Regions from separate parts of the Streptomyces lunalinharesii genome, predicted to be linked through region 3. Evidence: riboswitches for the same ligand, from Rfam matches in the RefSeq annotation. Region 3 holds a riboswitch; each other region holds the start of a gene.
The links. Region 3 has a riboswitch for cobalamin ahead of ABD385_RS04315 (cobalamin biosynthesis protein). Riboswitches for the same ligand answer to the same signal wherever they lie in the genome.
Positions count from the first base shown of each region.

Region 1 (5,951 bases), on a different contig from region 3:
TTCAGGCCGCAGTCGGGGTTGACCCACAGGCGTTCGGCGGGGATGGCCTCCAGCCCGGTGCGCAGGAGGTCGGCGGCTTCCTGGGCGCTGGGGACGCGGGGGGAGTGGATGTCGTAGACGCCGGGGCCGGCCTCGCGGGGGTAGCCGTGGGCGGCGAGTTCGCGGGCGACCTGCATGTGGGAGCGGGTGGCTTCCAGGCTGATGACGTCGGCGTCGAGGTCGTCGATGGCTTGGACGACGTCGCCGAACTCGGCGTAGCACATGTGGGTGTGGATCTGGGTGTCGGGCCGCACGCCGGCGGTGCTCACGCGGAAGGCTTCGGTGGCCCAGGCGAGGTAGGCGGCGTGGTCGGCGGCCCGCAGGGGCAGGGTTTCGCGCAGTGCGGGCTCGTCGACCTGGATGACCGAGGTGCCGGCCGCCTCCAGGTCGTCGACCTCGTCGCGGAGCGCCAGGGCGACTTGGCGTGCGGTGTCGCCGAGGGGTTGGTCGTCGCGGACGAAGGACCAGGCGAGCATGGTGACGGGGCCGGTGAGCATGCCCTTGACGGGGCGTTCGGTCAGTGACTGGGCGTAGGTGGTCCAGCGGACGGTCATGGGCTCGGGGCGGGAGATGTCGCCGGCCAGGATCGGCGGGCGGACGTGGCGGGTGCCGTAGGACTGGACCCAGCCGTGTCGGGTGGCGAGGTAGCCGGTGAGTTGTTCGGCGAAGTACTGGACCATGTCGTTGCGTTCGGGTTCGCCGTGGACCAGGACGTCGATGCCGGTCTTCTCCTGGAAGGAGATGACCTCCTGGATCTCGGTCTTGATGCGCTCGTCGTAGCCGGCGGTGTCGATGCGGCCGGCGCGCAGGTCGGCGCGGGCGGCGCGCAGTTCGCCGGTCTGCGGGAACGAGCCGATGGTGGTGGTCGGCAGCAGCGGCAGCTTGAGGTGGGCGCGTTGGGCGAGGGTGCGCTCGGGGTAGGGCTGGGAGCGGCGGGTCTCGGCCTCGGTGACGGCTGCGGCACGGGCCCGCACGGCGGGGTCGTGGGTGATCGGCGAGCCGGCCCGGGATGCCAGGTCGGCGCGGTTGGCGGCGAGTTCGGCGGTGATGGTGCCGGTGCCCTGGGACAGGCCGCGGGCCAGCGTCACCAGCTCGGTGGTCTTCTGCTTGGCGAACGCCAGCCAGCGGGCGATCTGCGGATCGACGTCGCGTTCGAGGGTGGCGTCCAGGGGCACGTGCAGCAGCGAGCAGGACGCGGCCACGTCGACGCGGTCGGCGAGGCCGAGCAGGGTGCCGAGGGTGGCCAGCGACTTCTCCAGGTCGTTGATCCAGATGTTGCGGCCGTTGACGACGCCGGCCACCAGGCGTTTGCCCGGGAGTCCGCCGACGGCGGCCAGGGCGTCGAGGTTGCCGGCGGCGGCCTCGGTGAAGTCCAGTGCCAGGCCCTCGACGGGGGCCTTGGCCAGTACCGGCAGGGCGTCGCCGAGCCGGTCGAAGTAGGAGGCGAGCAGGAGTTGGGGCCGGTCGGTGCGGGCGCCGAGGTCGCGGTAGGCGCGGGCGGCGGCGTTCAGCTCGGCCGGGGTGCGGTCCTGGACCAGGGCCGGCTCGTCCAGCTGCACCCACTGGGCGCCGGCCGCCCGCAGGTCGGCGAGGACCTCCGCGTAGACGGGCAGCAGGCGGTCCAGGAGCGTCAGGGGCTCGAAGTCGGCGGCGACCCCGGGGGCGGGCTTGGACAGCAGGAGATAGGTGATCGGGCCGACGAGCACGGGGCGGGGGGTCAGGCCCAGTGCGAGGGCCTCCTTGAGTTCCGCGACCTGTTTGCCGGAGTCGGCGACGAAGGCGGTGTCCGGCCCCAACTCGGGTACGAGGTAGTGGTAGTTGGTGTCGAACCACTTGGTCATCTCCAGCGGCGCCACGTCCTGCGTGCCGCGCGCCATCGCGAAGTAGCCGTCGAGCGGATCGGCCTCGATGGCGGCGCGGTGGCGCTCCGGGACGGCGCCGACCATGACGCTGGTGTCCAGCACGTGGTCGTAGTACGAGAAGTCGCCGGTCGGCACCTCGTGGATGCCGGCGTCCACCAGGTCCTGCCAGTTGCCGCGGCGCAACTCGGCGGCCGTGGCGCGCAGGGCGTCCGCGGTGACGCGGCCCTTCCAGTAGCCCTCGACGGCCTGCTTCAGCTCCCGGCGCTGTCCCTGCCGGGGGTAGCCGTACACGGTGGCCCGTGCGGTCACGGTTTCGGGCTTGACGGTCACGGAGATCTCCTTCGCGAGATGAATCCCTGAGGTCCCGGCGACGGGACGAGAGCGCGAAGGGTGACGAACCCGGCGGTGCCCGACGCCCGCCCGGGGCGCGCTGGTCCGCCTGGTGTGTACGCCGACCCGCCCACGAGGTCACCGGGATGTCCGCGCACGAATGCTTCGCGCGCGGGCAGTTGGCAGGTCTTCGGACTCGCGGGCGCGCCTCGTGTTCTCCACGAGACTCCTACTGACCGTCGCTTCCCGGGCCCCGTACGTCGGGCCCAGTGCGTATGACGGCGGTCGTTCCCACTCACCGCTGCGGGGCAGTCCCGGATTCCCACCGGGTTCCCTCTTGCGACGCTCCCGCCTGGCGGACGGGGCGAACCAGCTGCACCGTTCACCCTACGGTGCGGGCCGGCGAACCACCGTGAGCCGTCCACAATGCGGAAGGTGAGATGGGACAACCAGGGGACGGGTTTGCCGCGGACCGAGGGTGGGAAGCGCGGCAGACGCGGCCCCCGACAGGGCGGCCCGCCGCCCGACGCATCCCCCCCCGCACACCCCGAGGAGTTTCCGGCATGACCGCCGCCCCGCACCGTACCGACCCGACCGCCGGCGCCACCGACGTCGCGCTGCTGCGCACCGCCGTCGCCGTGGCCCGCCGCGCCCGCGCGGCCGGCAACCACCCGTTCGGCGCGCTGCTCACCGGTCCCGACGGAGCGGTCCTGCTGGAGGCCGAGAACACCGTCACCACCGAACGCGACGCCACCGGCCACGCCGAGACCAACCTCGTCCGCCTGGCCACCGCACGGTACGACGCCGACTTCCTGCGCGCCTGCACCCTCTACACCAGCACCGAACCGTGCGCGATGTGTTCGGGCGCGATCTACTGGGGCAACGTCGGCCGGGTCGTCTACGCGCTCGGCGAGGACGGGCTCCTGGCGATGACCGGCGCCGACGAGAAGAACCCCACCATGGCCCTGCCCTGCCGCGACGTCTTCGCGGCGGGACAGCGCCCCCTGGCGGTCGTCGGCCCGGTCGACCTCCCCGAGGCCCGCGAGGTGCACGCCGGTTTCTGGGACTGATCCCGCGGCGCGCCCCGGCTGGCGGACCCCACGGCCGTCCCGCCGGGGCGGCTCAGGACGCCCGCGGCGGCATGGCCGCCAACGCCGTCCTCGCGAGGTTCCGGGCCTCCGCCTCGCAGGCGGGGTGCCGGGCGCGGGACAGGTAGGCCCGCACCACGAGGTTGCCGTCGCGGACGTTGAGCTGGCAGCTCGGCCGGGCGGTGCCGGGGGCGCCGGTCGTCCAGTACGCCTCGTCGCCGAAACCGAGCCCGGTCTCCGGGAACTCGGACTTCGCGCCGTCGGCGAAGTCCTGCTGCTGCCGCTCGGTGCCGCTGCCGTCGGAGCGCGTGCGCATCAGCTCCCACGAGACGTCGGCGCTGGGGGTGTAGTTCCAGCCGTCCGCCTGCGGCTGGTCCCGGTCGAACCAGGAGCACTCGGTCTTCGCGCCGTCGCCCTGTTCCTGGTAGCGGTCCTTGTCCTTGCGCCGCTCCGTGTGCAGCGGGAGCTTGGCCGCGACCTCCGAGCACACCGGCATCGTCACGTACTTGTCCGGGACGCCGGCACTGCCGCCGCCGTTCAGCAGCAGGTAGCCGCCGGTGCCGACAGCGACCGCCAGCACCCCGGCCGCCGCCACCCACGCCGCGGTGCGTCGGCGGCGCGGCGGCGCGGCGGGGGCGTCGTGCGCGGTGAGGACGGCGGTGCGCGGGGCGACGGGACCGGTGTCCGGCAGCAGCGCGGTGCGTTCGGGGTCGCCGTCGAGCAGGCCCGCGATCCGGGCCCGTTGCACGTCGACCATGCGGTGCACGGCGGGCGGCCACGGCCGGTCCGTCGGGGCCACCGGGCCCAGGAGGGCGAGGAGTTCGGCCGGGGCGGGCCGGTCGGCCGGATCCTTGGCCAGGCAGCGGGTGACGAGCGGGTGCAGTGCCTGGGGCAGGCCGCTCAGGTCGGGTTCGGTGTGGACGACGTTGTAGAGCGTCTGGAGCGTGGAGGGGCCGGCGAACGGGCTGCGGCCGGTCGCCGCCAGGACGAGCACCGTGCCGAGCGAGAACACGTCGCTGGCCCCGGTCAGTTCCCGGCTCTGCGCCTGCTCGGGCGACATGAAGGGGGGCGAGCCGACCACCCAGCCGGTGCCGGTGAGTTCGGTGGCGTCGGCGGACTCCGCGGCCCGCGCGATGCCGAAGTCGATCACTCGGACGCCGTCCTCGGCGAGCAGGACGTTCTCCGGTTTCAGGTCGCGGTGGACGAGCCCGACCCGGTGGATCTCGTCCAGCGCCGTCGCGAGGCCCACCGCCAGTCGGTGCAGGGCGTCCGCCGGCAGCGCGCCGGCGCCCTCCACGGCCGCGCCCAGCGACGGCCCGGCCACGAACACCGAGGCCAACCAGGGGAGTTCGGCGTCCGCGTCGGCGTCGAGGACGGCCGCGGTGTACGCGCCGGAGACCTTCCGGGACGCCGCCACCTCCCGCCGGAAACGGGTCCGGAAGCCGTCGTCGGCGGCGTGCCGGGCGTGCACCAGTTTCACCGCGGCCGGCCGCCCGTCCGGTGCGACGCCGAGCAGGACGCGGCCCATGCCGCCCCGGCCGAGTTCGGTGAGCAGGACGTAGGGGCCGGCCTGGGCCGGCTGTGGCCGTGCGGTGCTCACAGGGCCTTCACCGCCGCGACGCCCTGGCGGGCCATGTCCTTGGCGAGCGCCTCGCACGCGCCCTTCGGATAGTGGACGCCCTTGATCGCGACGAAGAGGTACAGGTTGACGTCCCGGGCGTACAGCACGCAGCCGCTCTCACTGGATTCGTTGAGCCACATGCCCTCCTCCACGAAGCCCAGCCCGGTGTCCCGCGTGGTCTTCGAGCCCATGTACATGCCTTCGTAGTGCTCCTTGGCCTGTTCGGCGCCGGTGGGTCCGCCGGCGCGGGCGTGGTGGAGGTCCCAGGAGAAGTCGATCTGGTCGCCGGAGCGGGTGGTCCACACGCAACTCGTCGACGGGTGGCTGTGCCCGTTGCCGTCGGACTGCTGCCACACGCCCGGCACGTTGCCCCAGGGCCGGCCGAAGCCGGCCGGTGCCGTCATGCTGCGGCCGGCCTGCGCGCAGGTCGGGACGGTCTTGGTGTACTTGTCCGGCACCTTGGCGAGCGGCACCGAACCGGGCGTCGGCACCGGCTCCGGGAAGAACGAGTGGTACACGTCGGTCGGGCCGAGCGCGAGGACGGTGGCCACCGCCGTGACGAGCGCCACGGCCCCCACGATCGCGCCGAGCAGGCATCCGGGGCGCCGGCGCAGCACGGACGCCCGGGCCGCCGGGGCCGGGGCCGGGGCGGGCACGGTGTCGGCCGGGGCGGGCGGGGACGGCGGTTCGGCGGTGGCCGTGAGCCGGGTCGCCCAGTCCCGGCGCTCCGCGATCCGCTCGTAGACCGTCTTCGGCCAGGGACGCGCGGCGGGCGCGAGCGGGCCGATCAGCGCGCGGAGTTGGGCCGGGGTCGGCCGCGCGGCCGGGTCCTTGGCCAGGCACCGTTCGACGAGCGGGCGCAGTCGCGGCGGCACGGACTCCAGGTCGGGCAGGTCGTGGGCGACGGCGTGCAGCAGCGCGAGCGGCGAGTCGCCGGCGAACGGGCTCCGGCCGGTACTGGCCGTGACCAGCGTGACGCCGAGCGAGAACACGTCGCTGGCCGGGCCAGGT
Region 1 is NZ_BAAARK010000060.1:17,306-23,256, forward strand. It holds gene metE (5-methyltetrahydropteroyltriglutamate--homocysteine S-methyltransferase) at 1-2,231, opposite strand, end outside; cobalamin riboswitch at 2,396-2,620, opposite strand; gene ABD385_RS38685 (nucleoside deaminase) at 2,795-3,301, shown strand; gene ABD385_RS38690 (serine/threonine-protein kinase) at 3,354-4,919, opposite strand; gene ABD385_RS38695 (serine/threonine-protein kinase) at 4,916-5,951, opposite strand, start outside.
Region 1: it holds a riboswitch for cobalamin, as region 3 does, so the genes downstream of both, metE (5-methyltetrahydropteroyltriglutamate--homocysteine S-methyltransferase) here and ABD385_RS04315 (cobalamin biosynthesis protein) in region 3, are expected to answer to the same signal.

Region 2 (5,951 bases), on a different contig from region 3:
GGTGGGGTCGAGGTCGGTGAGCCGCACGGTGCGGAGCGACTCCTCGGGGCCGCCCACGTCGCGGGCGAGGATGACCGGGGTGTCCGGCGCGCGGTGCTCCAACAGGACGTCCCGGGCCTTCGCCACCTGCCAGGTGCGGCTGCGGGAACCGGGGTTGTAGAGCGCCAGCGCCAGGTCGGCGGAGGCCGCCGCGCGCAGCCGCTCGGCGATCACCTCCCAGGGCTTGAGGCGATCGGAGAGCGAGAGCACCGCGTAGTCGTGGCCCAAGGGGGCGCCGGCGCGGGCGGCGGCGGCGTTGGCGGCCGTGACGCCCGGCAGCACGCGCACCGGAACGGAGCGGTAGGGCTCCTCCGACGCCACTTCCAGGACCGCCGTGGCCATGGCGAAGATGCCGGGGTCGCCGCCGGAGACCACCGCCACCCGGCGGCCGTGGCGGGCCAGGTCCAGGGCGAATTCGGCGCGTTCCGACTCGACCTTGTTGTCCGAGGGGTGCCGGCGCTGACCGGGGCGTACCGGGACGCGGTCCAGGTACGTGGTGTAGCCGACGAGGTCGTCGGCGGCGGCGAGGGCGCCGCGGGACTCCGGGGTGAGCCAGCGCGGACCGGCCGGGCCGGTGCCGACCACGACCACCTCGCCGCGGTCCGCGGCCACCGGCTCCGGCTCCTCCGCGGCGGTGGCGATGCGGCTGGGCACCACCGCGACGGAGAAGTACGGCACGGAGTCGGCATCGACGTCGCAGAACGCGCCGGTGCGCTCCCCGGCCATGGTGGCGCGCTCGACGTAGCGGGCCTCGGTGAGCCGGCCGGAGCGCTCCAGCGCACGACGGACACCGGGGAAGGTGCGCCCGAGCTTCATCACGACGGCGGAGTCGGTGGCGCTCAGACGCGCCGTCAGCTCCTCCTCGGACAGGGTGCCGGGCAGCACGGTCAGCACCTCGTCGGCCTCGGTGAGCGGGGTGCCCAGGCGGGCCGCGGCGGCACTGATGGAGGTGACGCCGGGGATGACCTCGGTCGGATAGCGGTGGGCCAGCCGCTTGTGCATGTGCTGGTACGAGCCGTAGAAGAACGGGTCGCCCTCGGAGATCACCGCGACGGTGCGGCCGGCGTCCAGGTGGGCCGCGAGCCGCGCCGCCGCCGCTTCGTAGAACTCGTCCAGGGCCCCGCGGTAGCCGCCGGGGTGGTCGGTCGACTCGGTGGTGACCGGATAGACCAGGGCTTCCTCGACGTGGTCCGGGCGGATGTGCTGCGCCGCGATGGAGCGCGCGATCGACCGGCCGTGCCGGGCGCTGTGGTAGGCCACCACGTCGGCTTGGGCGATGACCTCCACCGCCCGCACGGTCATCAGGGACGGGTCGCCGGGGCCGAGGCCGACGCCGTAGAGGTGGCCGCTGGGCCGCTCCGGGGACTGCGCGGCCGACGGGTCCGTCGTGCCACTGCTCGCCTGCTGCTCGCTCACGCCTACTCTTCCTCGCTCGCCAGGGCGTTGATCGCGGCCGCGGCCATGGCACTGCCGCCGCGCCGCCCGCGCACCACGATGTGATCCAGCTTCGACGGGTGGTCGATCAACGCGTCCTTGGATTCGGCCGCGCCTATGAAGCCGACCGGGATGCCGAGGACCGCGGCGGGGCGGGGCGCCCCCTCCTCGATCATTTCGAGGAAGCGGAAGAGCGCGGTGGGTGCGTTGCCGAAGGCGACGACGGCGCCCTCCATCCGGTCCCGCCACAGTTCGAGGGCGGCAGCGCTGCGCGTGGTGCCCATCCGGGCGGCGAGCTCCGGGACCGACGGGTCGCCGAGGGGGCACAGCACCTCGTTGTCCGCCGGCAGCCGCTTGCGGGTCACCCCGCTGGCAACCATCGTGGCGTCGCACAGGATCGGCGCACCGGCCCGCAGTGCGGTGCGCGCACTGGCCACGACGCCCGGGGTGAAGGCCAGGTCGCGGACGAGATCGACCATGCCGCAGGCGTGGATCATCCGGACCGCGACCCGGCTGGCGTCGGCGGGCAGTGCGGAGAGATCCGCCTCGGCGCGGATGGTGGCGAAGGACTGGCGGTAGATGGCCGCCCCGTCCTTTTCGTAGTCGAACGCGGTCACTGGGGCCTCGGGGTGGTGGGTTGAGGGGTGGAAGAGGGCGGGGCAGCCGGAGGGGCGCCGGATGCGCTCGGCGTTTCACGTGAAACGACGCCCCGCCGGGGTGTTTCACGTGAAACGGTGCCCGGCCCGGGTGTTTCACGTGAAACCGGCGGCCGGGCAAGGGACTTGGGAGGCACCGAGGTGGTCCGATAGCCGTCGGGCGTCGCCAGTACGTCGACCCAGGCACCGTGCGGATGGCCGCACCGCCGCTCGCAGCCCGACCAGTGGACGGGCAGCCCACCAGGCGCACCCGAACCGTCCGCCGGAACCGTTCCGCCCCCGGCGAGCACGCCCGCCGCATCGCTCCGCACGTCGGTACGGGACTTGGCGCAGCCGGGCAGGCCGGTGCAGGCCGTCACCCGGCGCCAGGGGGATGCCGGGTCGGTGATCAGGCCGGCGGCGCCGAGTTCGCGCAGCCGCCGGGACGCCGCCGCGCAGGCCAGGCCGGGGACGACGATGCCGCGCCACGGCGTGAGGCGCAGTGCGCCGGCGCCGTCCTCGGCGGCGATCCCGGTCAGCAGCCGCCACTGGGCCGCGGTCAGCCGGCCGAGCGGCGCCAGGACCGCCAGCGCCCGGCGACCGTCGGGCCCCTCGACCGGGCCGGGGGCGGTGGCGTCGGCGAAGGGCGCGGCCGGCCCCGGGGCCAGGGCGTCCCAACGCTCCACGTGCTCCGCGGCGATGCCCGCGGCCCGCAGCGCACGCTGCACCTCCTGGGCGGTCAGCGGTCGTGCGGCGGGCAGCTCACGGATACGCCAGGCGCCGCCGCCGCGCTCCGCGGCGGCGGTCAGGAAGACCTCGGCGGCTATCAGGGCCGCCCGCGGGACGTCGTCCGCCGCGATCCGCAGCGCCGCCCGGTCGTCGCCGACCCGGAGCAGCGCTCCCCACCCGGACGCGGCGCCCGGCGCGTACCCGGCGGCCGGCGGGTCCTGCCGGCCGGATTCTGCGAGCAAGGTCACATCGCCGCCCAGGCCGGCCACGTCGCCCCGACCGTCGTCGAGGACGAACAGGAAGCGGCCCGAAAGTCCCGTCGCGGCGTCGCTCGCGCAGAGCAGCGCGTCCAGGCTCCGGGCCCACAACCGCACGTCGGCGGGGGTGTGCCGGTCCAGTCCGGCCAGCGGAGAGGCCAGCACGTTGCGGATCCGCTCATGGCGTACGGAGGGCAGCAGCCCGGCGTCGGCGAGGAGGTCGGCGAGGTGCCGGCCACAGTCGTCGGGCAGGCCGCGCAGTTCGACGTTGCCGCGGGAGGTGAGCGAGAGGTGCCCGTCGCCGAGGCGTTCCGCGGCGTCCGCCAGAGCCGTGGCCTGGCGGACCGTCAAGTCCCCGGCGGGAAGCCGCACTCGGGCCAGGTTCCCGTCGGCTGCGGAGTGCAGCCGCAGCGCTCCCGGGCAGGCGTCACCGCGGTCCCGAACGGGCGGTTCGGCCCGGTCGGGGCGTGGTGCAGGGGAGGGCGGCATGGCGGCGAGCATACCTACGTCGGTTTCGCCCGGAACCGTGGCGAGGGGGCGTGGAGGGCGGCTCCGAAAGGCCCGCTCCCGCGGTCCGGCCGCAGCCCTTACTATGCAGGTCGGCGGGTCGGCTGACCCGCCGGACGCCAGCGACGGCGCCAAGGGAGGAAGCCCGGTGAGAATCCGGCGCGGTCCCGCCACTGTGAACCCGGCCACCGCCGGGTGAGCCAGGAACTCCCGCCGTCCATACGACCACCCGGGGCGTGGACACCCCGAGGAAGGGCTGCGCCGTGATCCTGCTGCTGTCGACGTCCGACACCGATCTGCTCAGCGCACGGGCGGCCACCGGCCCCGTGCCGTACCGGCTCGCCAACCCCGCCCGACTCGACGTCGCCGAACTCCCCGGACTTCTCGAGGGCACCGACCTCGTCGTCGTCCGGCTGCTCGGCGGCATCCGCGCCTGGCAGGACGGCCTGGACGTGCTGCTGGCCGCGGACCAGCACCGCCCGGTCGTCGTGCTCACCGGCGAACAGGCCCCCGACGCCCAGCTCATGGAGGCGTCCACGGTTCCGGTCGGCATCGCGGCCGAGGCGCACGCCTACCTCGCGCACGGCGGTCCGGCCAACCTCTCCCAGCTGGCCTGCTTCCTCAGCGACACCGTCCTGCTCAGCGGCCACGGCTTCGAGCCGCCCGCGGCCGCCCCGTCCTGGGGCCCGCTGGAGCGTCCGGCGTCGGAGGCGGCCGGCCCGACCGTGGCGGTGCTCTACTACCGCGCCCACCACATGAGCGGCAACACCCGCTTCATCCACGACCTGTGCGACCAGGTCGAGCGCGCCGGCGGCCGTTCGCTGCCGCTGTACGTCGCGTCGCTGCGGGCCCCCGAGCCGGAGCTGATCGAGGAGCTGCGCGCCGCCGACGTCATCGTCACCACCGTGCTGGCCGCGGGCGGCACCAAGCCCGCCGAAGCCTCCGCGGGCGGCGACGACGAGTCCTGGGACGCGGGTGCGCTGACCGCCCTGGACGTGCCGATCCTGCAGGCGCTCTGCCTGACCGGGGCGCGCGCGGCCTGGGAGGAGAACGACGAGGGCGTCTCCCCGCTCGACGCCGCCTCGCAGATCGCCGTGCCGGAGTTCGACGGGCGCCTGATCACCGTGCCGTTCTCGTTCAAGGAGATCGACGAGGACGGGCTGCCGGTGTACGTCGCCGACGCCGAGCGCGCCGCCCGGGTCGCCGGCATCGCCGTCCGGCACGCCCGGCTGCGCCACATCCCGGCCGCCGAGAAGCGGCTGGCGCTGGTGCTGTCGGCGTACCCCACCAAGCACTCCCGGATCGGCAACGCGGTCGGTCTGGACACCCCGGCGAGCGCCGTCGCGCTGCTGCGCCGCCTTCAGGCCGAGGGCTACGACTTCGGCACCGAGCCGGTGCCCGGCCTCGCGTCCGGCGACGGCGACGAGTTGATCTACGCCCTCATCGAGGCCGGCGGCCACGACCAGGAGTGGCTGACCGAGGAGCAGTTGGCCCGCAACCCGGTCCGCATCCCGGCCGCCGACTACCGCCGCTGGTACGCCACGCTGCCGCAGGAGCTGCGGGAGTCGGTGGAGGAGCACTGGGGCCCGCCGCCGGGCGAGATGTTCCTCGACCGCAGCCGCAACCCCGAGGGCGACATCGTGCTGGCCGCCCTGCGCCGCGGCAACCTGCTGATACTGATCCAGCCGCCGCGCGGCTTCGGCGAGAACCCGATCGCGATCTACCACGACCCCGATCTGCCGCCCTCGCACCACTACTTGGCGGCCTACCGCTGGATCGCCGCCCCCACCGCCGACGGCGGGTTCGGCGCCGACGCCATGGTTCACCTCGGCAAGCACGGCAACCTGGAGTGGCTGCCCGGCAAGAACGCCGGCCTCTCCGCCGCCTGCGGTCCGGACGCGGCGCTCGGCGACCTGCCGCTCGTCTACCCGTTCCTGGTCAACGACCCGGGCGAGGGCACCCAGGCCAAGCGGCGGGTGCATGCCACGCTCGTCGACCACCTGGTGCCGCCGATGGCCCGCGCGGACTCCTACGGTGACATCGCCCGGCTCGAGCAGCTGCTCGACGAGTACGCGGCGATCTCCTCGATGGACCCGGCGAAGCTGCCCGCCATCCGCGCGCAGATCTGGACGCTGATCCAGGCCGCCAAGCTCGACCACGACCTGGGCCTGGACGAACGCCCGGACGACGACGGCTTCGACGACTTCCTGCTGCACGTCGACGGCTGGCTCTGCGAGGTCAAGGACGCGCAGATCCGCGACGGCCTGCACGTCCTGGGCGCCGCCCCGGTCGGTGCGGCCCGGGTCAACCTCGTGCTGGCCATCCTGCGCGCCCGGCAGATCTGGGGCGG
Region 2 is NZ_BAAARK010000005.1:112,274-118,224, reverse strand. It holds gene ABD385_RS10040 (precorrin-2 C(20)-methyltransferase) at 1-1,455, opposite strand, end outside; gene ABD385_RS10035 (precorrin-8X methylmutase) at 1,458-2,090, opposite strand; gene cobG (precorrin-3B synthase) at 2,087-3,595, opposite strand; cobalamin riboswitch at 3,681-3,830, shown strand; gene cobN (cobaltochelatase subunit CobN) at 3,865-5,951, shown strand, end outside.
Region 2: it holds a riboswitch for cobalamin, as region 3 does, so the genes downstream of both, cobN (cobaltochelatase subunit CobN) here and ABD385_RS04315 (cobalamin biosynthesis protein) in region 3, are expected to answer to the same signal.

Region 3 (5,951 bases):
CGTGGCAGCCGGCGCCGGTGAGCCCGTAGGTGCCGGGCCGGAGGGAGGCCAGGCTCCGGGTGAGGACGATGTGGTCGTCGGCGGCCCCGTGGACGGTGAGCCGGGAGTCGCCCGGGAAGGGGTGGCCGGGCGACGGTTTCAGGGCAACATCCCCGGCGTACCGCCCGGCCGCCACGGCGGCCACCGCGATGCCGATCACGGTGGTGGCGGTCAGCGCCGCCACGGTCCCCAGTCGCATTTCTCCAGTGTGCGCAGCGCCGCCGGACCCGGCCACCGGGCGCCGGGAGCGGCGGCCGGACCAGCGGTGTTGTGCGGTTCCCGGGGCTGGCGCGCGAGTGTCCGCGGGCGTTTCGGGCGCTACGCGGGGTCGTCGGCGGGCTGGCCGTAGCCGCGCAGCCGTTCGCCCGCGGCGTCGAGCTGGGCGGGCGACAGCAGGCTGGGGGTGTGGCCCGGCACGGTGGCGGCGGTGAGCCAGACCCGGCACATCCACTCCAGTTGGGCGGTGCGGTCCAGGGCCTGGGCGAGGCCGGCGCCGTAGGCGAGGGTGCCGTGGTTCTGGAGGAGGGCCGCGGTGCGGTCGCGGAGCGCGTCGAGCAGGTGGGCGGCGAGTTCGTCGCTGCCGTAGAGGGCGTAGGGGGCGACGCGGACGGGGCCGCCGAGCGCGGCGGCCATGTAGTGGATGGGCGGGAGTTCGGTGACGAGGGTGGAGACCGCGGTGGCGTGCGGGGCGTGGGTGTGCACGACGGCGGTGGCGTCGGTGTGGCGGTAGACGGTGAGGTGGAGCGGAAGTTCGCTGGTGGGGCGGAGCCGGCCGATGATCGGGCGGCCGTCGAGGTCGACGCCGGTCAGGTGGGACGGGCCGAGCCGGTCGTAGGGGATGCCGCTGGGCGTGACGAGAATCAGGTCCTTGACGCGGACCGAGACGTTGCCCGACGTACCGACGACGAGGCCGTCGGCGGCGGTGCGGCGGGCGGTGGCGACCAGCTCGCTCCAGGCGTCGGCGAGGTGGTCGGGGTGGTCCTTCATGCTGTCCTCCGGTGCGACGCTGCGGGACGTGCGGAAACGCACGAGGGCGCTGCACGACACCGTACGAGCGGGCCGGGGCACTGTACGCCGCCTCGCCAACTGTCCGGTATCCGCCATATGGGGGTACCTGGCCATCTAGGGGCGATTGGCCGGAGATCGACCACTTGGCGTCGATCATCCATTAACGTCGAGTGAACTACACCCCTCACATGTCATCACCCAGGGGGACCCATGACCTGTGACCGTTCCACCCCCCGGACCAGGCTGGCGACCGCGATAGCGGTGGCCTCGCTGGCCGGGGGCACCGCACTCGCCGAACACCCCTCGTCGGCCGCGGCGGACAGCCAACCGCTCGGGCACGACGTCTCCTCCTACCAGAAGCAGATCGACTGGCGGGCGGCGCGCGCGAAGGGTGCGCGGTTCGTCTACGTCAAGGCCACCGAGTCGGACAGCTACCGCAATCCGCACTTCTCGGCGCAGTACAGCGGCTCCCGGGCGGCCGGGCTGCTGCACGGCGCCTACCACTTCGCCGTGCCCAGCGCCTCCTCCGGCACCCGGCAGGCGACGTACTTCCTCCAGCACGGCGGCCACTGGAAGGCGGACGGCTGGACGCTGCCGCCCGCCCTCGACATCGAGCACAACCCGTACGACGCCCGGAAGTCCTGCTTCGGGCTGGGCCGGACGGCGATGGTCCACTGGATACGGGCGTTCAGCGACGAGGTGCGGCGCAGCACCGGCCGGCGGCCCGTGATCTACACCACCGCCCGCTGGTGGGACCGCTGCACGGGCGGCAGCCGGGCCTTCGGCGCCACCCACCCGCTGTGGCTGGCGGACTACTCGGGCGCGGCCCAGTTGCCCGCCGGCTGGTCGTACCTGACCCTCCGGCAGTACGCCTCTCGGGGGCCGCTGCCGGGCGATCAGGACCGCTGGAACGGGACCCTGGCCCAGCTCAGGAGATTTGCCGACGGATGAGGCAGAAGTGACGGTAGGGGCGCCTCCGCGTGAACACTGCGGGGGTGTCACCGCGGCGCCCGGCCGAGTTCACTTTCCGTTCACCCGTCGTCCGTACGGTCCCGAGGACACTGACCTTCGAACAGGATTGCCTGGGTGAATGGAACACATCACGCTTCTCATCGGGATCGTGATCGTCACGGCCTTGGTGTTCGACTTTACGAACGGCTTCCACGACACGGCCAACGCAATGGCCACCACCATCTCCACCGGGGCCTTGCGACCCAAGACCGCGGTGGCGATGTCGGCGGGGCTCAACCTCGTCGGGGCTTTCCTCTCCGTTGAGGTGGCGAAGACCATCTCCGGCGGCATCATCGACGAGAGCGCCGGCATCAGACCTGAAGTGATCTTCGCGGGTCTGGTCGGCGCCGTCGTCTGGAACCTCCTCACCTGGCTGGCCGGCCTGCCGTCCAGTTCCTCCCACGCCCTCTTCGGCGGTCTGATCGGCGCGACGCTGGTGTCCGTGGGCACCGGCGGCGTGCACGGCGAGGCCGTCGTCATGAAGGTCCTGATCCCCGCGGTCGCCGCGCCCTTCGTGGCGGGGCTCGCCTCGATGGCGGCGACCCGGCTCACCTACCGACTGGCCCGCGGCCGCGACGAGGCCGACACCGCCAAGGGCTACCGCGCCGGGCAGATCGCCTCGGCCGCCCTGGTCTCGCTGGCCCACGGCACCAACGACGCGCAGAAGACGATGGGCGTGATCACCCTCGCGCTGATCACCGGCGGGGTCGTCGCCCCGCACTCCGACCCGCCGATGTGGGTGATCGTCTCCGCCGGCCTGGCCATCGCGCTCGGCACGTACCTGGGCGGCTGGCGGATCATCCGCACCATGGGCAAGGGCATCACCGACATCCAGCCGCCGCAGGGCTTCGCCGCCCAGACCGGCGCCGCGGCCACCATCCTGGCCTCCTCCCACCTCGGTTTCGCGCTCTCCACCACCCAGGTCTGCTCCGGGTCCGTGATGGGCTCCGGGCTGGGCCGCAAGGGCGGCGTGGTGCGCTGGTCCACGGCCGGCCGGATGGTCGTGGCCTGGGGCCTGACCCTGCCGGCCGCCGGACTGGTCTCCGCCGGCGCCGCCTACCTCGCCGACCAGGGCCCCTGGGGCGTGGCCACGGTCGCCGTCCTGGCCCTGGCGGTCTGCGGCGGCATCTGGGCGGCCTCCCGGCGCAAGCCGGTGGACCACACCAACGTCAACGAGGGCCCGGCGGTGGAGCCGGCGGGCGTCGTCACCACGGCGCTCCAGACGGTCGCGCCGCCCCCGGCCGGCCCTGTCGCGGCGAACGCCGCAGCGGACGCCGCGACCCACGCCGCGCCCGCGACCACCCCGGCGAAGACCCCCGCCCAGCCCGCGACGGCCTCGTCCTGACGCCGACCACCCTGACCTAAGGACTCCGCAATGCACATCGACTGGGCAGCTCTCGGCCAGGTCTTCGGCGTCAGCCTCGTGGTGACGGTGGGGCTCGTGGGCCTGTTCACCGTCGGGATCGTGGGCACCTCCCGCAAGCCCGCCGCGGACGGCGACGCGACGGCCACGACCGTCCCCGGTACGGGGTCGCGCGTCGGGGCGCTGGCCGCCTACGGGCTCTGCGCGGCCGCGGTGGCCTACGGGATCTACCTGATCGTCGCCGCCTGACGGCGGAGCCGGCGCGGCCGGCAACGGACGGGGCGTCCGGTGGACGCGGCAGCAGCCGCGGCCCCGGGCGCCCCGTCCGCGTGCGGCACCCCACCGGCCCCGCGGGTGGCCTTGGCCACAGGGTGGCGGTCGGCACTGCGTCGCAGGTCAAGGGTGAGTTGACGGACCTGGGCGGGCGTGGTGGACTTCCGGGGCCAATCGGCGACAGCAGAGGAAGTCCGGTGCGAATCCGGCGCGGTCCCGCCACTGTCACCGGGGAGCGCTCCTCCGACGAGGGCCACGGTCCGTACGCACGCCGTACGGGCGGGAAGGCCGGGGCGGCGCCGATCCGGGAGCCAGGAGACTCTGGTCGCCGTCACGTCGAGCCAGGGCGCGGACCCTGAGTGAGGACACCGCCATGCCCGGCTGCCCGTCGAGAGCTCCACTGCCCGCTGTCGCAGGGCCCCTTCGAGGGCGGACGGCGGCCTGATCCGATGCGCGGCGAACACGCGGGGTACGCGTGCGGCGCGGCCCTCGGCTTCCTCGGTGACCTGATCGTCGCGGACCCGCGGCGCGGCCATCCGGTGGCCGCGTTCGGCCGGGCCGCGGGCGCCCTCGAACGCCGGCTGTGGCGCGACCACCGCGGTTACGGAGCGGCCCACACCCTGTTGTGCGCGGGCGGCGCGGCCGTCGGCGCCGCGTTGCTCCAACGCGCCCTCGGGGAGCGTCCGGGCGCCCGGACCGCGCTGACCGCGGCGGCCGCGTGGGCGGTGCTGGGCGGCACCTCGCTCGGCCGGGAGGCGCGGGCCGTGGGCGGCGCGCTGGCCGTCGGCGACCTGGACGTGGCACGGGAGCGGTTGCCGCACCTGTGCGGGCGCGATCCGCAGGCGCTGGACGGGCCGCAGATGGCCCGTGCGGTGGTGGAGTCGGTCGCCGAGAACACCTCCGACGCGGTGGTCGGCGCCCTGGTGTGGGGCGCGGTCGCGGGCGTGCCCGGCCTGGTGGCGTTCCGGGCGGTGAACACCCTGGACGCGATGGTGGGGCACAAGTCCCCGCGCCACCGGCGGTTCGGCTGGGCGGCCGCCCGCCTCGACGACGTCGCCGGCTGGCCCGGCTCCCGACTGACCGCCGCGCTGACCGTGGTGGCGGGCCCCGACCGGCGCGGTGCGCTGCAGGCCTGGCGGGCCGACGGCGGGGCCCACCCGAGCCCCAACGCCGGCCCGGTGGAGGCGTCGTTCGCCGGCGCGTTGGGCGTCCGGCTGGGCGGCACCCTCGCGTACGGCGGGCGGGTGGAGCACCGGCCGGTGCTCAACGGTGGTGGGCGGCCCCCCGCGGTGTCCGACATCGAGCGGGCGGCCCGGCTGTCCCGGCGGGTCGGCCTGCTGGCGCTGGGCGTCACGGTGGCGGGCCGGCTGGCGGTCGGCGCGGTGCGGCGCGGGAGGAAGGGCGTGACGGCGAACGTGAGCGGGAGGGTGACCCGGTGAACGGGCGCAGGAAGACGGCCGACGGGGCCGTGGGCGGCGGGCTGTTGGTGGCCGGGACGACGTCCGACGCCGGCAAGAGCGTGGTGACCGCCGGCATCTGCCGCTGGTTGGCGCGGCAGGGCGTCTCGGTGGCGCCGTTCAAGGCGCAGAACATGTCGCTGAACTCGTTCGTGACCCGCGAGGGCGCGGAGATCGGCCGGGCGCAGGCGATGCAGGCGGCCGCGGCCCGGGTCGAGCCGACCGCGCTGATGAACCCGGTGCTGCTCAAGCCGGGCAGCGACCGCAGCAGTCAGGTGGTGCTGCTGGGGAAGGCGGTGGGCGAGCTGAGTGCCCGTGGCTACCACGCCGGCCGGCAGGAGCAGTTGCTCGGCACCGTGACCGACTGCCTGGCCCAGCTGCGGCGCACCCACGACGCGGTCGTCTGCGAGGGCGCCGGCAGCCCGGCCGAGATCAACCTGCGGCGGACCGACATCGTCAACATGGGCCTCGCCCGGGCGGCGCGCATCCCCGTCGTGGTGGTCGGCGACATCGACCGCGGCGGCGTCTTCGCCTCGTTCTTCGGGACCACCGCGCTGCTGTCCGAGGAGGACCAGTCGCTGGTCGCCGGCTACCTCGTCAACAAGTTCCGCGGCGACGTGACGCTGTTGGAGCCGGGCCTTCAGATGCTGCGCCGGATCACCGGACGGCAGACCTACGGCGTCCTGCCGTACGCGCACGGGCTCGGCATCGACGAGGAGGACGGCCTGAGGGTGTCGCTGCGCGGCGCGGTCCGCGAGTCGGTGGTGGCGCCGCCGGCCGGCGAGGACGTGCTGCGGGTC
Region 3 is NZ_BAAARK010000002.1:56,991-62,941, forward strand. It holds gene ABD385_RS04290 (alpha/beta hydrolase) at 1-238, opposite strand, end outside; gene ABD385_RS04295 (class II aldolase/adducin family protein) at 358-1,026, opposite strand; gene ABD385_RS04300 (lysozyme) at 1,258-1,998, shown strand; gene ABD385_RS04305 (inorganic phosphate transporter) at 2,138-3,403, shown strand; gene ABD385_RS04310 (hypothetical protein) at 3,434-3,670, shown strand; cobalamin riboswitch at 3,882-4,015, shown strand; gene ABD385_RS04315 (cobalamin biosynthesis protein) at 4,144-5,133, shown strand; gene ABD385_RS04320 (cobyric acid synthase) at 5,130-5,951, shown strand, end outside.

Region 4 (5,951 bases), on a different contig from region 3:
ATGAACCCGTTGAGGACCGCGTACGTCTTGTTATGTCTCGGTGCGCCTGGCTAAGCATCGGTACGTACGAGTACACCCGAGTGCGTCCGCTTACGCCGCCGTACGACCCATCCTGCCCCGGCGCCGCCGGAGCGCACAGGGACGAAGGTCCCGCCGCCGGCACCGAGTAGAGTCGAACGTCCCCACCCCGCCCCTCCCCCGCTCCGGCGCGGATCCGAACCACTGACACGAGGCACCCGCGGTGAACCACCCCCCGGTCGTCGAATGGACCGAGGACGACCACGTCCGTACCGCCCGTTGGCGTTCCGAGAACGGCGCCCGGCCACCCCGCCGGATCGCCCTCGCGGACGACCGCACCCGGGCCGACGAGGCGTACCGGCTCGCCTGCGAGGGCACCGCGCTGCTGTGGCGCGGCGACTTCCACAACGCCCGCCAGCTCCTGACCGCGCTGGCCCGCCGGGTCGACCGCCGGCCGCGCAAGGCGCCGCCCGCCGACGTCACCCAGGCGTTCCACCTGCACCGCGCCGCCCAGAACCAGCGCGCCCGCGTCCTGGGCATGCTGCTGGTCCCCCTGGACGCGGAGCTGGCCGTGCCGCTGCACCGCGCCCCCGACGTCCGCGAGGCGTGCGCCCGGGCCTTCGGGGCGCCGCAGGAGGTGACCGGACTGCCCGCCGGCGCCGCCGCCGACACCGCCGTCCTGGTGTCCCTGCGGGAACTGCTCGGCGTGATCGGCGCCAACGAATGGCGCCGCAAGGGCGTGGAGGTCCCGGCCCTCGGCGGCGACCGGATCCACCCCCACTACGGCGTCTTCTCGCCGGCCCGCGGCGAGTACGTCGACCTGGTCGCCGAGGCCCCGCTGCCCGGCCGGGAACTGGCCTTCGACATCGGCACCGGCACCGGCGTACTGGCCTCGGTGCTGGCGCGCCGCGGGGTGCGGCGGGTGGTGGCCACCGACCAGGACCCGCGCGCCCTGGCCTGCGCCCGGGAGAACACCGCCCGGCTGGGCGTCGCGGACCAGGTGGAGGTCGTCGAGGCCGACCTCTTCCCGGCCGGTCGCGCCCCGCTGGTCGTGTGCAACCCCCCGTGGGTGCCCGCCAAGCCGACCTCTCCCGTGGAGCACGCGGTCTACGACCCCGGCAACCGGATGCTGCACGGCTTCCTGGGCGGGCTCGCCGACCACCTGACCCCGGGCGGCGAGGGCTGGCTGATCCTCTCCGACCTCGCCGAACACCTCGGCCTGCGGGCGCACGCCGAACTCCTCGACGCGTTCGCCGAGGGCGGTCTGACCGTCCTGGACCGGCTCGACATCGCCCCCCGCCACCCGCGCGCCCAGGACGCCGCCGACCCGCTCCACGTGGCCCGGGCCGCGGAGGTCACCTCCTTGTGGCGGCTGGGCGCGGCGGACTGACGGGGCGGGGCCCACAGTGGCCCAGCCCCCTCCCGCGCAACCGGGCCCGGCCCCGCCCGAACTCCGCCACTTCCGCCCGCCGTTGTTCCCCGGCGGCCCGCACCCGGCATCCCTCCCCCGCGGCGTCCGGCGCGCGGCCGCGACCGCGTTCGGTGTCGGTGTGCGGCCGACTCCGTGGGGCGGGCCGGGAGACGAAGGGGGACACGCCGAAGATGCCGCCGGCCGCACACCGGGCGGAATCGGACGCCGGCCGCCCGGCCTTCCCGACCACCCGGCGAGCACCCCCGCCCATCAGGCACGATGGACCCATCATGAACCTCGACGACCTCGTGGCCCGGGCCCGCCGGCTCGCCGCTTCGGCGACGCCCGGCCGACGCCGGCTGCTCGGCATAGCCGGGCCGCCGGGCGCCGGAAAGTCCACCCTCGCCGTCCGACTGGCGGCGGAGCTGACCGGCCAGGCCGTGCTCGTGCCGATGGACGGCTTCCACCTCGCCGAGGCGGAGTTGCGCCGCCTGGACCGCACGGACCGCAAGGGCGCGCCGGACACCTTCGACCCGGCCGGCTACGCGGCCCTGCTGGCCCGGCTGCGCTCCCCGGAACCAGGCACGCCCGTCTACGCGCCGGCCTTCGACCGCCGCATCGAGGAGCCGGTCGCCGGCAGCATCCCGGTGGCGCCGCACATCCCGCTCGTCATCACCGAGGGCAACTACCTCCTGCTGCACTCCGACCCCTGGGCGGGCATCCGCGAACTGCTCGACGAGGCGTGGTACGTCGAACTGGACGCCCAGGAGCGGGTGAGCCGGCTGATCGACCGGCACGAGCGGTACGGCCGCCTGCGGGTCGACGCCGAGGACTTCGTCCGCACCTCCGACGAGGCCAACGCCCGCCTGGTGGCGGCCACCCGCCCCCGCGCCGACCTCGTCGTCTCCTTCACCACCGACGAGGCGCCGCCCCCACTGGACGACTGACCCCGCCCGACTCCGCCCCGCCGCACGGCACTTCACCCGCCCGCGACGGCCCCTCAACACCCCTTCCGAAATGACATCACGGATGCCATCATGACAGCATGGATGTCATCACGGGGTGGGGGAACGGCACATGGAGGGGACCATGGGGCGGGACGCGGGGCGGGACCTCGGGCGGGACGACGCAGCGGACGACGCAGCGGATTCCCCGGCGGCCGTAGCAGGCGCCGCCGAGGAATCCGAAGAAGTCGAAGCAGTCGAAGTCTCCAAAGCCGCCGAAGCAGCTCAGGAAATCGGGGTCGCGCAGGGGGACGCGGGGATCGCCGAGGAGCTGCTGTACGACGTCATCCGGCGGCTGCGGCCGCTCCAGCGGACGATCGTGCGCGCGGCGGAGCGCACGCTGGACGGCACCGGTCTGACCGCCGGCGAGCGCACCCTCCTCGACGCGCTGCGCACCCACGGCCCGCGCACCGTGCCGCAGTTGGCGCGCTCCCTCGACCTGGACCGCCAGCCGGTACAGCGCTGGGTGAACCACGCGGCGGAGCTGGGCCTGGTCGTGACGACCGCCAACCCCGCGCACCGCCGCTCGTCGCTGATCCGGCTCACCGACGAGGGCACGGCGATGATGCGCGGGGTCCAGGAGGCCGAGGCGGGGGAACTCCGCCGCGGGCTCGCCGACCTGTCGGCCGGGGAGGTCCGCACGGCGCTGCGGGTGCTGGACCGGATCGGTGAGGAATTCCGGCACTTGGCGGACGGCTCGCGCGTTCCACCGGAGGAAAGCGGCGATCCCGATGAGCGGGACACCGCCGCACCGGTCACCGCACACGTCCCCATACCGCCTCGAACCGGCCACGGACCAGCGGCGCCCACCCGTCCGACCGACCGCCCGACGCGCACAGAACGGCCCGCAGAATGACGCACGACTTCCAGGCCTGGTCCGAGATCGACAACGACACCGTGCCGGTCGACGACGGCGAGCTGTTCTACGAGACGGCCGGCTCCGGGCCCGCGGTGGTGCTCCTGCACGACGGGATGCTCGACCAGCGCATGTGGGACGAGCAGTTCGCCTGGCTGGTCAACTCCGGGCTGCGGGTGGTCCGCTACGACTTCCGCGGCCACGGCCTGTCCTCCACGGTGACCGGAGACTGGGCCAACCACGACGACCTGGTGGCCCTGCTGGACGCGCTCGACATACCGCGCGCCGTCCTCGTCGGCCTCTCGCACGGCGCCCGGGTGGCGCTGGACACCGCGCTCGCCCACCCCGACCGGGTCACGGCCCTCTTCCTCGCCTCCCCCGGCATCAGCGGTCGCGCCTTCACCGACCCCTTCCTGCTGGAGCACATCCGGGAGCAGGTCGCCGCGCTCGACGAACAGGACGGCGTCGAGCGGTTCGTGGAGCACTTCCTGCGGATGTGGGTGGACGGGCCGCACCGCGCCCCGTCCGGCGTGCACTCGGGCTTCCGGGAGCGGATGCGCGCCTCCGCGTCCGCCAATGTCGAGGTGCACGCCGACGGCGCGGGCGCGGGCATGCCCCTGGAGGTCGGCGCCTTCGACCGCCTGGGCGAGATCCGGGTGCCGACCACCGTCCTCGACGGCGACCTCGACTCCTCCGACATCTCGGCGAACGCCCACGCCATAGCGCTGGCGGTCCCCGGCGCCCGCCGGATACGGGTACCGGCCGCAGGTCACATGGTCAACTTGGAGAACACCCCGCTCTTCGACCACGAACTGCACGCGTTCCTCTCCGCCCTGGCCCTGTGATCCGAGCCGCCGGCACCCGGTGACGGCCCGCACCGGCCACCGCGCGTGGCCGGTTCTCACGGGTGCCCGCTACAGTGACCGGGCCGTGGTGTTCGGGAAGACCGGTGCTGGACCTCGTGTCCGAAGCCGGCGCGGCCCTCGCCACTGTGATCGGGGAGTTTCCGCCCCTCTGCGTGCGCGCCCAGTGCGCGCACGGCGCCACTGACCGCAGCCTGCGGCCGGGAAGGCGGGGCGGACGCGGGCACCCGTAAGCCAGGAGACCGGCCACGGCATCTCACGAAATCATCCACGAGGTGCTGGAGCGTGATGGCCGGATGGCCCTGTCCACTGATACCCCGGACGACTTCCCTTCGTCCCGCAACTCCCCCGTCCTCGGCATACCCGGATCCCCCGGGTCGTTCCGCTGGCAACGTCGCGACACGGTCCGCACCGCGGGACTGATGGCCGTGATCGCCGCCCTGCACGTCGTCGCCTTCGGTGTGCTCTTCCTCCTGGTCGTGCCGGGCCACTACACCGTCGGCAGCCAGGTGTTCGGTGCCGGGCTCGGCATCACCGCCTACACCCTGGGCATGCGGCACGCCTTCGACGCCGACCACATCGCGGCGATCGACAACACCACCCGCAAGCTGATGGCCGACGGCAAACGGCCCGTCTCGGTGGGCTTCTGGTTCGCCCTCGGCCACTCCAGCGTGGTGGTCGCGATGGCCGCGCTGGTGGCGGGCGGCGCCCAACTCGCCGGCACGCTGATGAACGACGGCTCCCGGGCGCACCAGACGCTCGGCCTCCTGGGCACGACCGTGTCCGGTACCTTCCTCTACCTGATCGCCGCCCTCAACCTGGTCGCCCTGCTCGGCATCCTGAAGGTGTTCCGGGCGATGCGCACGGGCACGTACGACGAGCAGGAGCTGGAAGCGCAGCTGGATTCCCGCGGGTTCATGAACCGCGTCCTGGGCCGGCTCACCAAGTCCATCAGCCGCCCCGGCCAGATGTACCCGCTGGGCTTCCTCTTCGGGCTCGGCTTCGACACCGCGACCGAGGTGACGCTGATGGTGATGGCGGGCAGCGGCGCCGCGGCGGGCCTGCCCTGGTACGCGATCCTCTGCCTGCCGCTGCTGTTCGCCGCCGGGATGAGCCTGTTCGACACCCTCGACGGCACCTTCATGAACTTCGCGTACCAGTGGGCGTTCGCCAACCCGGTGCGCAAGGTCTACTACAACCTCACCATCACCGGGCTGTCGATCGCGGTCGCGTTCCTCATCGGCACCATCGAGCTGGTGACCGTCCTGCACGACAAGCTCGGCCTCGACGACCCGCTGACGGGCGGCATCGCCTCGCTCGACCTGAACAACGTGGGCTTCCTCATCGTCGGCCTGTTCGTCGTGGTGTGGGCGGCGGCGCTGGTGTACTGGCGACTGGGCGGCGTCGAGAAGCGCTGGACCGCCCGCTCCCAGGACGCACCGGCCACCGCGGACGCCCTGCCGGCGCCCGGCACGCAGGGGTCCGACGCCCCCTAGTCCCGGCCCCGCACCGGAAGAACACCGAACACCACGACCGCGTGGTGCGGCCGTCCCCACTGCCCGTAGGGGACGGTCGCACCACGCGGTCGGTGTCCGTGCGGGCCGCGCCTCAGGTGGCCGAGCCGGCCGCCGCGCCGGTCAGCAGGTCCGGGCCCCAGCGCTGAAGCGCCGCCGCCAGGTCGAGGGGCCGCAGCCGGTCCGCCTCGTCCGCCCCCGGCCAGTCCGCCCGGGGCACCCGCCACATCACCTCGAACTCGTTGCCGTCCGGGTCCCGGGCGTAGAGCGACTTCGAGACCAGGT
Region 4 is NZ_BAAARK010000022.1:81,078-87,028, reverse strand. It holds gene ABD385_RS28155 (methyltransferase) at 242-1,408, shown strand; gene ABD385_RS28150 (nucleoside/nucleotide kinase family protein) at 1,720-2,376, shown strand; gene ABD385_RS28145 (MarR family winged helix-turn-helix transcriptional regulator) at 2,507-3,289, shown strand; gene ABD385_RS28140 (alpha/beta fold hydrolase) at 3,286-4,134, shown strand; cobalamin riboswitch at 4,204-4,417, shown strand; gene nicT (Nickel transporter NicT) at 4,449-5,648, shown strand; gene ABD385_RS28130 (VOC family protein) at 5,761-5,951, opposite strand, start outside.
Region 4: it holds a riboswitch for cobalamin, as region 3 does, so the genes downstream of both, nicT (Nickel transporter NicT) here and ABD385_RS04315 (cobalamin biosynthesis protein) in region 3, are expected to answer to the same signal.